4 regions of the Quadrisphaera sp. DSM 44207 genome follow, and region 2 is predicted to be linked to each of the others. Evidence: riboswitches for the same ligand, from Rfam matches in the RefSeq annotation. Region 2 holds a riboswitch; each other region holds the start of a gene.

Region 1 (3,678 bases), 630 kb from region 2:
CCGAACTTCTCCCGCGCCTCGGCCTGCGACAGGCCCAACACGGCGAAGACCCGCTCCTGCACGGCGCGGTCGTGGATGCGGATCGAGCCGCCGCCGATCTCGTTGCCGTTGCAGACGATGTCGTAGGCGTGGGCGAGGGCGTGCTCGGGGTCGGTGTCGAAGGTGCCCGTCGACTCCGGCTTGGGCGAGGTGAACGCGTGGTGCACCGCCGTCCACGTGCCGGTGCCGACCGCGACGTCGTCGCTCTCGTCGGCGCGCTCGAACAGCGGCGCGTCGACGACCCACACGAACTGCCACGCGGTGGGGTCGATCAGGTCGCAGCGCCGGCCGATCTCCAGGCGCGCCGCCCCCAGCAGCGCGCGGGCGGACGAGCGCGGGCCGGCGGCGAAGAAGACGCAGTCCCCCGGGACGGCGCCCACGTGCTGGGCCAGGCCCTCGCGCTCGGCCGGCGAGAGGTTCTTGGCCACGGGACCGGACAGCGCGCCGTCCTCCCCGACGAGCACGTAGGCCAGGCCGCGGTGCCCGCGCTGCTTGGCCCACTCCTGCCAGGCGTCGAGCTGCTTGCGCGGCTGGCTCGCCCCGCCCGGCATCACCACCGCGCCGACGTAGGGCGCCTGGAAGACCCGGAACGGGGTGTTGGCGAAGTAGCCGGTGCACTCCACCAGCTCGACGCCGAAGCGCAGGTCGGGCTTGTCGGAGCCGTAGCGGGCCATGGCCTCGGCGTACGTCAGGCGCGGGATCGGGGTGTCGAGGGTGTGGCCGACCAGCGCCCACAGCGCCACGAGGACCTCCTCGGCGAGGGCGATCACGTCGTCCTGGCCGACGAAGCTCATCTCCACGTCGAGCTGGGTGAACTCCGGCTGCCGGTCGGCGCGGAAGTCCTCGTCGCGGTAGCACCGCGCGATCTGGAAGTACCGCTCCAGGCCGGCGACCATGAGCAGCTGCTTGAACAGCTGCGGGCTCTGCGGCAGCGCGTACCAGGAGCCCGGCGCCAGGCGCGCCGGCACGAGGAAGTCGCGCGCGCCCTCGGGCGTCGAGCGCGTCAGCGTGGGGGTCTCCACCTCCACGAACCGGTGGGAGGCGAGCACCTCGCGGGCGGCGCGGTTGACGTCGCTGCGCAGCCGGATCGCGGCGGCGGGCCCGGGACGGCGCAGGTCCAGGTAGCGGTAGCGCAGCCGCACCTCCTCCCCCGGCGCGCGCTCGCCCTGCTCACCGGCCGCCTCGATCGGGAAGGGCAGCGGCGCGGACTCGGACAGCACGACCAGCTGCGCGGCGTCCACCTCCACCTCGCCGGTGGGCAGCGCCGGGTTCTCGTTGCCGACCGGGCGCAGGCGCACCGCCCCGACGACCTGGACGCAGTACTCGTTGCGCAGCCCGTGCGCGCCGGAGGACTCCAGCACCTCGTCGCGGACGACGACCTGGACGACGCCCGAGGCGTCGCGCAGGTCCACGAACGCCACGCCGCCGTGGTCCCGGCGCCGCGCCACCCACCCGGCGAGGGTGACGCTGCGGCCGTCGTGGTCGGCGCGCAGGGTGCCGGCCTCGTGGGTGCGGAGCACGCGGTGGTCCTTCCGGGGGGATGCAGCGCGCCGGGGTCCAGGTCCGGCGCGGGGACGTCGACAGATCGTAGTGGCCGGCGCTAGCGTCGGTCCCAGGTCACGAGCGCCAGCGCGAACCCCCGGGTGGCTGGCCGGCAACCCTCCTCCGCGGCGGGGTGCCCCGGGTGATGACCGGGGCGCGACCCGGCACCGGCTGGGCGCGTCAAGCGCGGACGACGCCCGTCGGCCGTGTCGTCGACGCCGCCTGCGCGGCGTTCCGCACGAGGAGCACGCCATGAGCACGAGCACCACCGACCGGCTCACCCCCACGACCGTCGCCGGCGCGACCTCGACCGCGCACGTGCCACCGTTCCCGGCCGACCACGTGGGCAGCCTCCTGCGCCCGCCCGCCGTTCGCGAGGCGCGCGCCCGCGCGGCCGCCGGGCGGATCGGCGCCGAGGAGCTGCGCGCCGTCGAGGACGAGGCCGTGCGCGAGGTCGTGCGCCGCCAGGGCGAGGTCGGCCTGCGCGTGGCCACGGACGGGGAGCTGCGCCGCCACTACTGGCACGAGGACTTCGTCTTCTCCCTGGGCGGGATCGAGCCGGACCAGGCGTTCTCGGTCCCCTTCGTCGGCCAGGACGGCCAGCGCATCGACGTCCCCCTGACGTCGGCGCGCGCCAGCGGGCGGGTGCACCTGGCGGAGACCGTCTTCGCCGACCACCTCGCCTTCCTGCAGCGGGCCGTGGCCGAGGCCGGCACCGGCGCGACGCCGAAGCTGACGATCCCCTCGCCCAACCACGTCCACAACGCGTTCGCGCCGCTGCGGTACGAGGACGTCTACGACGACGAGGAGCAGCTGCGCGCCGACGTCGCCGCCGCCTACGCCGAGCAGGTGCGGCGCGTGCACGCCGCCGGGCTGACCTACCTGCAGGTCGACGACGTGAGCCTGACCTTCTTCGGCGACGAGCAGTACCGCGGGCGCGGCGAGGAGCTGCTGGGCGGCTTCATCGCCCAGTTCAACGCCGCCCTGGCCGGGCGCCCCGAGGGCCTGACGGTGGCCACGCACCTGTGCCGCGGCAACTTCCGCTCCGCCTGGGCGCTGTCGGGCGGGTACGACGTGGTCGCCGACGCGCTGTTCAACACCCTCGACGTCGACGGGTACGTCCTCGAGTTCGACGACGCCCGCTCCGGCTCCCTCGACGTGCTGCGCCTCCTGCCGCCCGGCAAGCGCGTCGTCCTCGGGTTCGTCACGACCAAGACGCCGCGGCTGGAGGGCCGCGACGCCCTGCTGCGCCGGATCGAGGAGGCCGCCCGCTACGCGCCGGTCGAGCAGCTGGCGCTCGGCACGCAGTGCGGCTTCTCCTCCACCGAGGAGGGCAACGACCTCACGCAGGAGCAGCAGTGGGCGAAGCTGCGCCAGGTCGTGCAGGTCGCCGAGGAGGTCTGGGGCTGACGCCCCCGGCCGGGTGTGCGGTCCCGCCGCGCGGGGGACGGCGGGACCGCACGCCCTGCCCGCTCACCAGCGGTCGTGCACGTGCTCGCGGACGCTCTGGTCGTAGACGCGCTCCAGCTGCGCGAGGACGTCGGCGCCCAGCGGCGCCAGGTCGGCCGCGGCGGCGTTCGCCCGCGCCTGCCGCGGGTTGCGCGCCCCCGGGATCACGGAGGTCACGCCCGGCTGGTCGAGGATCCACCGCAGGGCCAGCGCGGACGTCGGCACGTCCTGCTCGGCGGCCAGGGCGGCGACCTCCTTCGCCGCGGCCACCCCGACCTCGTAGGGGACGCCGGCGAAGGTCTCGCCCACGTCGAACGCCTCGCCGTGGCGGTTGTAGCTGCGGTGGTCGTCCGCCGCGAAGGTCGTGCCCTCGTCGTACGTGCCCGTCAGCAGCCCGCTCGCCAGCGGCACCCGCGCCAGGATCCCCACCCCGGCCTCCCGCGCCGCCGGGAGCACCCGCTCCAGCGGCTTGCGCCGGAACGCGTTGAGGATGATCTGCACGCTCGCCACCCCGGGCCGGGCGATGGCCGTCAGCGCCTCCTCGACGGTCTCCACCGAGACCCCGTAGGCGGCGACCGCGCCGTCGGCGACCAGCTGGTCGAGGGCGTCGAAGACGGCGTCCGCGCCGTAGACGGGCGTGGGCGGGCA
Region 2 (3,678 bases):
CATCGCGATGGTGTTGATCGTCAGGCCGCCGACGACCAGCGGCGCCGCCTCGCTCAGCTGCACCGTGGTGATGATCTGCAGCGGGGAGGCGCCGGAGGCCCGGGCGACGCGCACGAGCTCCGGCGGGACGCTGCGCAGGGCGTTCTCGACGATGCGGGCGAAGAAGGCGGTGCCCGCCAGCGTCATGGGCACCACGGCGGCGGCGATGCCGATGTTGGTGCCGGTGATGAAGCGGGTCACCGGCACCAGGGCCGCCATGAGGATGAGGAACGGCAGGGAGCGCCCGACGCTGACGACCCAGCCGAGGGCGGTGTGCAGGGGCCGGTTCTCGAACAGCCCGCCGGGCGCCAGGTCGTGCACGAGGACGCCGAGGGGGACGCCGAGCGCGACGACGAGGACCATGACGACGCCGACCATGAGCAGCGTGTCGCCGAGGGCCGGGACGACGAGGGCGGGGATCTGTGCGAGCGGCGTGTCGCCGGAGGCGGTGAGCACGGGCAGGGCGGGGGTCGCCGGAACGGCGCTCACGCCACCGGCTCCAGCCGCGCGGCGGCGTCCGGGGCGGACGGCGCGGGGGCGGGGGGCTGCGCGGCGGCGGGAGCGCTGCCGGCGCCGCGGCCCGGGGCGAGGCCGAGGGCGCGCAGCACGCCCTCGACGCGCACCGGGTCGGTCCGCTCGTCGATGCGCACCGTGGCGCGCCCGACGGTCTGGCCGCCCACCGCGCCCACGGAGGCGTCGAGGAGGGCGACGTCGGCGTTGAGGGCGAGGGAGGCGCGCACGAGCCAGTCCCCCGGCACGTCCGGGGACCGGTAGGTCACCGACCACACCCCCGCGCGCGCCGGCCCGGCGTCCTCGCGGCGTCCGAGCAGGGCCGCGCCGAGGGCCGAGGACGGGTCGCGCAGCAGGTCCACGACGCGCCCGGACTCCCCGATCCGCCCGGCCTCGAGGCGGGCGGCGCGGTCGGCCACGTCCACGACGACGTCCATCTCGTGCGTGATGAAGAGGATGGACAGGCCCAGCTCGTCGCGCAGCTGCCGGACCAGGGCCACGACGGACGCCGTGGCCTCGGGGTCGAGGCCGGAGGTGGCCTCGTCGGCGAGCAGCACCGAGGGGCGCAGGGCGAGGGCGCGCGCGATGCCGACGCGCTGGCGCTGCCCTCCGGAGAGCTGGTGCGGGTAGTGGCGGGCGCGGTCGGCCAGGCCGACGCGGTCGAGCAGCTCGGCCACGCGCCGGCGCCGCTCCGCGGGCGTGACGCCCAGGTACCGCAGCGGCAGCGCCACGTTCTCCTCCGCGGTGCGGCGCGACTGCAGGCCGTCGGACTGGAAGATCGTGCCGATCTGGCGGCGCGCGGCGCGCAGGCGGCGCTCGCCGAGGGAGGACAGGTCCACCCCGCCCACGACGACCGACCCGGAGGTGGGCCGCTCGAGGAGGTTCACGCACTGCGCGAGGGTGCTCTTGCCGGCGCCGCTGGGGCCGACGATGGCGACGATCTCGCCGGTGCGCACGGTCAGGTCCAGGTGGTCCAGGACGACGGTGCGCCCCGGTCCGTGGCCGTAGGCCTTGGTCAGCTGGTCGAGCTCGATCACGGGGTCTCCGGGGGTGGGTGGACGGGTCGGCGGGCGCGGCGCGGCGCCCGCGGGGCGGGGCCGGCTGCGCGAGGGCAGGGGTGGGCCGGGCAGGGGTGGGCCGGGCAGGGGTGGGCCGGGCGAGGGCGGGCTGCGCCGGGCGCGGTCCAGGTCGGGTGCGCCCGTCCGGCTCGGGGGTGCGGGGCGGGGCCGCGCAGGAGCGCCGGTGCGCCGGTGGTCTCAGCGCGCCGCGGCGCCGGGGCCGGTCAGCGGTGGACGGCGGTGCGCGGCCCCCGGCGACACGGGTCGTCGCGGCGGGCGGGGCGGCGCGGCAGGTGGCGCGGGGCGGGGCACGGCGAGCAGCGCACGGAGCTCTCCTGGGTCGTCCTTACCAGGGCCGGTCGGCCGCTGGTCTGGTCATCACCCGGGGCACCCCACGACGAGGAGGGTTGCCGGCCAGCGAGCCGGGGCTTCGCGCTGGCGCTCATGACCGCAGGACGGAACCTGGCAGGCGGTGCGAGGTCCTGTCAAGCACCCGCCCGGGAGCGCGGCGCGCCGGCGCCGCGTCGCGCGCGGGTCCCGCCTCCCTGGCCGGGCGCGGTGTCGGGGCGCCTCGTTAAGGTTCTGCCCTGCCCGCCGCAGAACCCGAGGAGAGCCGTGCCCACGCTGACCGCCACCGCCAGGACGCTGCAGACCGTGCCGGCCGACGCGGTCGTGCTCGGCGTCGCCGCGGGCGCGAGCGGCGCGGGGCCCCGGCTGCTGGGGGCCGACGACCTGCCCGCGGAGCTGCGCGGGGTCCTGGGCGCCTCCCTGGCGGGCCTGGGCGTCACCGGCCGTCCCGACGAGGTGCGGCGCGTGCCGACCGCCGGCGCGCTGGGCGCCCCGGTCCTGGTGCTGACCGGGCTCGGCCGCGTCGGTGCCGCGGGCCCGGACGCCGAGGCCCTGCGCCGCGCCGCGGGAGCGGCCGTGCGCGAGCTGGCCGGCACGGGCTCCGTGGCGCTGGCGCTGCCGGCCGACGACGTCGACGCCGCCGCGGCGGTGGCCGAGGGGGCCCTGCTGGGCGCGTACGCGTACCGCGCCTACCGGCGCCGCAGCGCCGCGGAGCACCGCGCGCCCGTCGAGCAGCTGCTGCTCGTCACGCCGCTGCACCGCGAGCGCGCCCTGGAGGACCGCGTCGAGCGCGCCACCGTGCTGGCCGCGGCGGTCGCGGGCGCCCGCGACCTCGTCAACTGCCCGCCGGCCGACCTGTACCCGGCGTCCTTCGCCGACGCGGTGCGCGAGCGCGCCAAGGGCCTGCCCGTCAAGGTCACCGTGCTGGACGAGCAGGCGCTGGCCGAGGGCGGCTACGGCGGCATCCTCGGCGTCGGCCAGGGCTCCAGCCGTCCCCCGCGCCTGGTCGCGCTGTCCTACGCGCCCCGCGGCGCCAAGGCCCACCTCGCGCTGGTCGGCAAGGGCATCACGTTCGACTCCGGCGGCCTGTCGATCAAGCCGGCGGGCAGCATGGAGACGATGAAGTGCGACATGGCCGGCGCGGCGGCGGTCCTCGAGGCCGCGCTCGCCGTCGCGCGCCTCGGGCTGCCGGTGCGCGTGACGGCGTGGATGGCGCTCGCGGAGAACATGCCCTCGGGCACCGCCCAGCGGCCCTCCGACGTCCTGACGACCTACGGCGGGCGCACGGTGGAGGTGCTCAACACCGACGCCGAGGGCCGCCTGGTGCTCGCGGACGCGCTCGTGGCCGCCGGGGAGGAGCAGCCCGACGCCGTCGTCGACGTCGCGACCCTGACCGGCGCGCAGGTCGTCGCCCTCGGCACCCGCGTGTCGGCCGTCATGGGCGAGGACGACGCGTTCCGCGAGCGCGTGCTCGCCGCGGCCTCGCGCGCCGGTGAGCAGTTCTGGCCCATGCCGCTGCCGGAGGAGCTGCGGGCCAGCATGGACTCCCAGGTCGCCGACATCGCCAACATGGGCGACCGGATGGGCGGCATGCTGGTGGCAGGCCTGTTCCTGCGCGAGTTCGTCCCGCGCACCGGCGGCGGGAGCGCCCCCGAGGACGCACCGCGCCTGCCGTGGGCCCACCTGGACGTCGCCGGGCCGGCCTTCAACGAGGGCGCGCCGC
Region 3 (3,678 bases), 770 kb from region 2:
CGCCTCCGCCGTGGTCGCCGGGGAGTACACCGGCCTCAGCCGCTCCCGCCTGGCCCTGATGGGGCTGGCGGGCCTGTACGTGGCCTCCCCGGTGGACCTCGTGCCCTCCGCGGTCCTGCCCGTGATCGGGATGTTCGACGACGCCGTGGTGCTCAGCTGGCTCGCCGGCGCGGTGGTCACCGAGACCGCGGCCTTCCTGGACTGGGAGAGCTCGGGGCGGCCTGCCGGCTCCCCCGGCGCCCGAGCGGGCGACGGAGGAGGGGCCGGCCGCGGCGCCGGCCCGGGAACGGCGGAGCGCGACGGGACCGGCGGCACGGGGACCGGCACGGGCACTGGCACGGGCGGGCGCCGCCGCCCGCCGACCGACCCGGACGTCGTCGTCGGCGAGGTCATCGACTGAACCCCCGGCGCGGCGCGGCTCACCGAGCCGCGCCGCCCCGAGCCGCGCCACCTCCCGCCCACAGGCGCGGGCGGGCACCGCACCGTCCACAAGCGGCCTCGGCGGCCCGCCGCGGGCGCTCCGCGCGGGCCACGGTGGCGGGCATGACGACGACGCTGCGGGTCAGCGACCCGCGTGACCTCATCGCCCTGGCCGCCCACGCCCTCGGGTTCCACCCCCGCGACAGCCTCGTGCTCGTCAGCCTGCGCGGCGAGCGGCACGAGCCCGGCCTCGTCGCCCGCGTCGACCTCGCCGCCCGCCCCGGCGGCCCGCGCGCCGCGACCGGCGCCCTGGCGCAGCGGGTGGCGCGCGACGGGGCCACCGGCGCCGTCCTGTTCGTGCACACCGACCGCACCGGGCCGCCGGGGCGGCCCGAGCACGACGACCTCGTGCGCGCGGTGCGCCGCGACCTGGCCGCCGAGGGCGTGGCGCTCGCGGACGCCTGGCTCGTCGGCGCCGGCCGGCTGCGCTCCTACACCTGCCAGCAGGCGTGCTGCCCTCCGGAGGGCCAGCCCCTGGGGGACGTGGCCGCCACGCTCGTCGGCACCGAGATGGTCTGGCGCGGCAGCTGCGTCCTGGCCGACCAGGAGGAGCACCGGCGCGCCGTGCGGGCCCGCCTCGCCCCGGCCGGTGCCGCCGCCCGGCGCGCTGCGCAGCGCGCCGCCCGGCGTCCCGCCGGCCGCGCCGAGCGGCTGCGGGCGCTCGCGCGGTGGCGCGACCTGCTCGAGGCCACCACCGCGGGGGTGCGCGCCGGTCGCAGCGCCGACGACCTCGCCGCCGACCTGCTGGCCCCGCAGGCGGCCGGGCGCCTGCTCGCGGCGGTGGCCGACGTGCGCCTGCGCGACGCCGTCCTGCTGAGCACCGTCACCGGCGCCGGGTCGGCGCCGGAGCGGCTGGCGGCCGGGGAGGAGGACGCCGGCGAGCTGTCGCAGGCGCTCGACGCCGTCCTGTCCCGGCCCGGCGGGCCCGCACCGGACCCGGACGAGGCCGAGGCGGCCCGCGCGCTGCTGGAGGCGCTGGCGCGGCTGGCCTCCGGGCGGCGGCGCGCCGCGCCGCTCGCGGTGCTCGCGTGGACCTCCTGGTGGCGCGGTGCGGGCTCCGAGGCCGCCGTCCAGGCCGACCTGGCGCTCGAGGTCGACCCCGACTGCGGCCTCGCGCAGCTGGTGGCCGAGGCGGTCGGTCGCGGGGTGCTGCCGCCGTGGCGGGAGCGGGGGAGCGCGGGCGCCCGCCCGGACGGCGGGTCGTCCGCATGCTGAGACGATGTGGAGGCCGCCGCGGGCGCCCGCCTATCCTCCCCGCAGGTCATGAGCGCCAGCGCCAAGCCCCGGCTCGCTGGCCGGCAACCCCCGCCCGCGGTGGGGTGCCCCGGGTGATGACCGGGCCGCGGCACCGACCGGTGCCGCGGCAAGCGCGGGCCCCGCGGGGCCCAGCAGGAGAGGGCCGCCCCATGACTTCCCGACGCTGCCGCTGACGCGGCCGCCGCGACGCGCTGCGAGCACGCCGCCCGCGCCCGCGTCGAGCGGGCGGCGCGCCGTCGCGGACCCCTCCGACGCCCCCGGCGGCCCGGCCGCCCCACCAGCAGGAGAGCGCATGAACGACGGGTGGTCCTTCGAGACCCGCCAGATCCACGCCGGGCAGGTCCCGGACGCCGCCACGGGCGCCCGCGCGCTGCCGATCTACCAGACGACGTCCTACGTCTTCCGCGACAGCGCGCACGCCGCCGACCTGTTCGGCCTGCGCGAGCTCGGCAACATCTACACGCGGCTGATGAACCCCACCACGGACGTGGTGGAGCAGCGCCTCGCCTCCCTGGAGGGCGGGGTCGGTGCGCTGGCCGTCGCGTCCGGGCAGTCGGCGGAGGCGCTGGCCCTGCTCAACGTCGCCGAGGCCGGTGACCACGTCGTCGCCAGCCCCAGCCTGTACGGCGGCACGCACAACCTCCTCCGCCACACCTTCCCCAAGCTGGGCGTGCAGGTCTCGTTCGTGGCGGACCCCGACGACCTCGGCTCCTGGCGGGCCGCGGCCACCCCGCGCACGAAGGCGTTCTTCGGGGAGACCATCTCCAACCCCAAGCAGGACGTCCTCGACCTCGAGGGCGTGGCGGCGGTGGCCCACGAGGTCGGGGTGCCGCTGGTGGTGGACAACACCACCGCCACCCCCTACCTGGTGCGCCCGCTGGAGTGGGGCGCGGACGTCGTCGTGCACTCGGCGACGAAGTACCTCGGCGGGCACGGCACGGCCATCGGGGGCGTCATCGTCGACGGCGGCCGCTTCGACTACGGCGCGGACCCGCAGCGCTTCCCCGGCTTCACCACCCCCGACGCCAGCTACCACGGCCTCGTCTACGCCCGCGACCTCGGCGTCGGCAGCCCGCTCGGGGCGAACCTGTCCTTCGTCCTCAAGGCGCGCGTGCAGCTGCTGCGCGACCTCGGCGCCTCCCTCGCCCCCTTCAACGCCTTCCTCATCGCCCAGGGCCTGGAGACCCTCAGCCTGCGCGTCGAGCGCCACGTCGCCAACGCGCAGCGGGTGGCCGAGTGGCTCGAGCAGCGCCCCGAGGTGCTCTCCGTCTCCTACGCCGGGCTGCCCTCCAGCCCCTGGTACGAGCGGGCGCGCAAGTACGCCCCCCGCGGCGCCGGGGGCGTGCTCGCGTTCGAGGTCGACGGCGGGGCCGAGGCCGGCCGGCGCTTCGTCGAGGCGCTGGTGCTGCACAGCCACGTCGCCAACATCGGCGACGTGCGCAGCCTGGTGATCCACCCGGCGTCCACCACCCACAGCCAGCTGACCGAGGAGGAGCAGCGCGCCGCGGGCGTGACGCCGGGCCTGGTGCGCCTGTCCGTCGGGCTCGAGCACGTCGAGGACCTCCTCGCGGACCTGGAGACCGGGTTCACGGCGGCCAAGGGCGCGTGAGGCAGGCTGTTCCGGTGAGCGCCGCACCGTCCGTCCCGGTGAGCACCGCACCCCCCGTCCCCGCGAGCGCGGCCTGGCGCGAGGGCGACCCGGCCGGCGGCCGCCGCTTCGCCGACGTCGGCGCCCTGGACCTGGAGACGGGCGGGCACCTGCCGGCCGTGCGCGTGGCGTACGAGACCTGGGGCGAGCTGTCCCCGCGCCGCGACAACGCCGTCCTGGTGCTGCACGCCCTCACCGGCGACAGCCACGTCACCGGCCCGGCCGGGCCGGGCCACCCCACCGCGGGCTGGTGGAGCGAGCTCGTCGGCCCCGGCCGGGCCCTGGACACCGAC
Region 4 (3,678 bases), on a different contig from region 2:
GGGAACCGCGCCGGCGCGGCGCCGTCGCCGCTTCCTCTGAGCAGCAGCTGGCGGCGGGCCCTCGGGCTCGCCGCCAGCTGAACTACACCACCTGACCCGCACAGGACCTCAGGGCTGGTCGACCTCGACCGCCACCTGCTCCTGGCGCAGGTCGATGTCGATCACCTGCTGCTCGACGACCTCGCGGACGCTCACCTGCACCCGCTCGTAGGCGCGCACCTGCATCGAGACCACCGGCACCTCCTCGCGGAGGACCACCTCGAGGTCGCGCCCGGGGCCCGTGGCCGTCATGACGGGAGCCGCCGCGGCGGCGTCCACGGGCACGCGCTCGACGCGCAGCCGCTCGACCCGGACGGGGACCTCCACGGTGCGCATCTCGGTCTCGACCGTGCGCACGACGCGCAGCGTCTCCACCGGGTACCGCTCGCGGCGCAGGTGGGCCTGCTCCACGGAACGGACGACCGACGCCTCCTCCGGCACCGCTCCTGAGTTCACGTCGGTGCTCATCACGCCTCCTCGGGCACTCGCACGACAGGACGGAAGACGCGATGAGGGACGGGCGGGGCCGAAGAGCCCCGCCCGTCCCTCATGCGGTGTCAGCGACGGTCGTTGCGGAGGTTCGGGTCCGCGACGACGTCCTTCTCGAGCTCGATCTGCTCCTTGCGGACCTGCTCGGTGACCGTCTGCTCCTCGGTGACCTGCTGGGTGCCGAGGCGCACGCGCTCGACCGGCACGACGTCCTTGTCCACGACCACGCGCTCGGCGTGGAGGGTGACCTCGTGCTCCTCCTCGGACAGCGCCGGCCCGTCCATGGCCCGGCCCATGGTGGCGTCCGTGATCGGCTCGCGCTGGACCACGACCTCCTCGTGGGTGACCGGCACGGTCTGCGTCACGTTCTCGGTGACGATGTACTTGCGCAGACGGGCGCGGCCGGCTTCGGTGCGCACCTTGCCCACCTGCAGCCGCTCCTCCGAGCGGGTCATCGCGTCGTCCGTGACCGGGCCGGAGGTGTCGCGGCCCACGGCGCGGCCCTCGACGTCGTCGTAGACCCCGTCGCCGTTGCGGTCACCACGACCGCCGGTGCCGACCGCAGCGGCCGTGCCCGTGGTCGCGGCGGTGTCGGCGTAGCCGGTGGTCTGGCCGGTGCCGGTCGGGGACTCCGCGCCGGTGTAGGCCAGGCCGTAGTGGCGGTAGAGCTCCGCCTCGTCGTCGACCGTCAGGGCCTGGTCGATGTCGTGGTTCGGAGCGGCCTTGACCTGCTCCTTGGTGTAGGGCACGCGCAGCTCGTCGCCGCTGAACGTCGCCTGCTCCAGCGGCACGAGGGAGTGGTTGCTGCCGAACAGGCCGGTCTTGACGGCGGCCCACTCCGGCTGGCCGGTCGCGTCATCGAGGAAGACCTCGTCGACCTTGCCGAGCTTGTCGCCGTCCGAGCCGTACGCGGTGGCGCCGCGCAGCTGGGCCGGGTCGCTGATCGAAACTGCCATGGTGTCTCCTCTCGGCACGGGGTCGGTACCCCGTGCGCCGCGGAACGTTCCGGACTGCCCGCAGTGGCCGCCGCGGACGGCGGAGGGTGGATCGCACCTCTGCGCCGTCGATCGACAGTAGCCACCGCGGGTGGCTGCGGCCACTCGAGATCGTCCCGGACGCAGCGTCCGGGCACCCGGTGGCACGAGCACTTCTTTACCCCTGTCCTGGCAGGCCAAACGCCTCCGGGGCGCCGGAGGGCGCCCTCTGCTCCGAGCCGGTGCGCGCGGTCGCTGCGCGTGCTGCGCTTGACACGCGCCGGAGGGCGGTGCGACCGTCCCAGCACCCATCCAGAGCGGCCGAGAGACCTGGCTCGACGACGCCGCAGCAACCGCCCGCGCAGGGCAGGTGCTCCCGCCAGGGCCGATGGAGGAGACAGATGAGCCCCGCCGCCACGTCCGTCGTCGACCTGCCCGCGGTCTTCCGCACGGTCGCCTCGAGCACCTGGGTCGTCACGACCACCGCCCCCGACGGCACGCCCGTCGGCTTCACCGCGATCTCGATCGCCTCGGTGTCCCTGGACCCTCCGCTCATCTCCTTCAACGTCTCGCGGACGTCGTCCAGCCTGCCGGCGCTGACGGCGTCGCGGCGCTGCGCGGTGCACCTGCTGGCGCACGACCAGGAGCTCCTCGCCCGCCGGTTCGCCGGCCCGGCCGCGCACCGCTTCGACGACGAGGGGGCGTGGGGCTGGGACGAGGCCGGCGTGCCGCAGCTGCAGGGCGCCGCGGCCCGGCTCTCCGGCGCGGTGACCGCGTTCGTCGAGGCCGGGGACAGCCTGCTCGTGCTGGCGGCGGTGGAGGACACCCGGGTCACCGGTCGCGCCCCGCTGGTGCACCACGCCCGCGCCTACCACCGCCTCCCCGCGCCGGGGACGCCGACCCACGCCGCCTGAGGACCGCGCCGCCCTCGCGCGGCGGCGAGCGGGCCCGTCCACCCAGCCGGTGGACGGGCCCGCTCGCGTCCGGCGGGAGCCGGGTCGGTGCAAGAGCCGGGTCAGTGCGGGGGCGCGGCGGGCGTGCGGGCGTCGCGCACGTCCACGGAGGCCCGGCGCAGCTCGGCGGGGATCTCGATCAGCTGCGTGTCCACGTCGGCGTCATCCGCGTCCGGAGCCGCTGCGCCGGGCTCCTGCCCCGGCGCCGGTGCTGCGCCGTGCAGCGGGGCAGGGGGGTGCAGCGCCACGCGCAGCGGGTCGTGCACCGGCAGGGGGGCGGAGAGCGGCGCCGGCAGAGAGGCGGGCGCCGGCATCCGCGCCGCCGCCTGCGCCGCCATCTGCGCGGCCTTCTGCATGGGCGTCTGCGCCGGGCCCGGGCGCGCAGCGGCCATCGGTGCGGCGGCCGGCGGTGCGGGGGTCATCGGTGCGGGGCTCATCGGTGCGGGGCTCATCGGTGCGGCGGCCGGCGTCATCGGCAGCGGCTGGGCGGCGGCCGGAGCGTGGTGCACGGGCGCGGCGGCCGGCGCCGGAGCGTGCTGCGCGGACGGCGGAGCCGGCTCGGCGCGCTGGACCGGCACGGAGGCCGGTGCCGCCGGTGCCGCGGCGTCCGTGCCGATCAGGGGGGCCGACCCGGACAGCGTCGCGAGCATCTGCCGCACGTTCGTCAGCTGCGCGTTGATGCTGTCCCGGCGCTGCGCCGCGGCGGACAGCTCCCGCTCGGACTCGGCCCGGATCCGGTCGGCGCGCTCCCGCGCCTCGCCGATCAGCTGCGACGCCTCGTGCTGGGCCTCCTCGAGGATCCGCCGGGCCCGGGCGGCCGCCTCGATCACCTCGCGCTCGGAGAGGGCGCGCGCCTGCGCGGCCGCCCGCTCGACGGCGGCCAGCTGCTCCTCGGCCGCCGCCGTGCGCACCCGGAAGTCCTCCTCGGCCCGCTCGCGCCGGTCCGCCAGAGTCATCTCGAAGTCGGCCGCCGCCTGCGCCGCCTTGGCCCGCTGGCCCTCCCACAGCGCCTCGGCCTCCTCGCGGCGCGCCTTCGCGTCGCGCTCCGCGGCGTCGAGGACGTCGTCCGCGCGGCGCAGCGCCTCGGTGGTCAGGCGCTGGACCTCCGTGCCGGCGTCGCTGCGGATCGTCGCGTCGTAGCGCTCCGCCTCCGCCCGCACCTCCTGGGCCGCCGCCTCGGCCTCGCGGCGCGAGGTCTGCGCGTCCGCCTCCGCGCGGCCGCG

What was found. Region 2 has a riboswitch for S-adenosylmethionine ahead of BLS82_RS06175 (methionine ABC transporter ATP-binding protein). Riboswitches for the same ligand answer to the same signal wherever they lie in the genome.
Region 1: linked by a shared signal. The riboswitch ahead of BLS82_RS09160 (5-methyltetrahydropteroyltriglutamate--homocysteine S-methyltransferase) and the one ahead of BLS82_RS06175 (methionine ABC transporter ATP-binding protein) in region 2 are both predicted to bind S-adenosylmethionine.
Region 3: linked by a shared signal. The riboswitch ahead of BLS82_RS09820 (bifunctional o-acetylhomoserine/o-acetylserine sulfhydrylase) and the one ahead of BLS82_RS06175 (methionine ABC transporter ATP-binding protein) in region 2 are both predicted to bind S-adenosylmethionine.
Region 4: linked by a shared signal. The riboswitch ahead of BLS82_RS10880 (flavin reductase family protein) and the one ahead of BLS82_RS06175 (methionine ABC transporter ATP-binding protein) in region 2 are both predicted to bind S-adenosylmethionine.

What each region holds. Positions count from the first base shown of each region.
Region 1 covers NZ_FNKA01000002.1:644,056-647,733, forward strand. The annotation lists gene aspS (aspartate--tRNA ligase) at 1-1,559, opposite strand, end outside; SAM riboswitch class IV at 1,655-1,774, shown strand; gene BLS82_RS09160 (5-methyltetrahydropteroyltriglutamate--homocysteine S-methyltransferase) at 1,834-2,991, shown strand; gene BLS82_RS09165 (aldo/keto reductase) at 3,055-3,678, opposite strand, start outside.
Region 2 covers NZ_FNKA01000002.1:13,698-17,375, reverse strand. The annotation lists gene BLS82_RS06180 (methionine ABC transporter permease) at 1-501, opposite strand, end outside; gene BLS82_RS06175 (methionine ABC transporter ATP-binding protein) at 525-1,586, opposite strand; SAM riboswitch class IV at 1,945-2,057, opposite strand; gene BLS82_RS06170 (leucyl aminopeptidase) at 2,223-3,678, shown strand, end outside.
Region 3 covers NZ_FNKA01000002.1:780,633-784,310, reverse strand. The annotation lists gene BLS82_RS09830 (YkvA family protein) at 1-400, shown strand, start outside; gene BLS82_RS09825 (DUF4192 domain-containing protein) at 544-1,695, shown strand; SAM riboswitch class IV at 1,740-1,856, shown strand; gene BLS82_RS09820 (bifunctional o-acetylhomoserine/o-acetylserine sulfhydrylase) at 2,030-3,346, shown strand; gene BLS82_RS09815 (homoserine O-acetyltransferase MetX) at 3,385-3,678, shown strand, end outside.
Region 4 covers NZ_FNKA01000003.1:99,391-103,068, forward strand. The annotation lists gene BLS82_RS10865 (hypothetical protein) at 1-40, shown strand, start outside; gene BLS82_RS10870 (DUF2382 domain-containing protein) at 109-507, opposite strand; gene BLS82_RS10875 (DUF2382 domain-containing protein) at 597-1,484, opposite strand; SAM riboswitch class I at 1,808-1,897, shown strand; gene BLS82_RS10880 (flavin reductase family protein) at 1,904-2,416, shown strand; gene BLS82_RS10885 (coiled-coil domain-containing protein) at 2,518-3,678, opposite strand, start outside.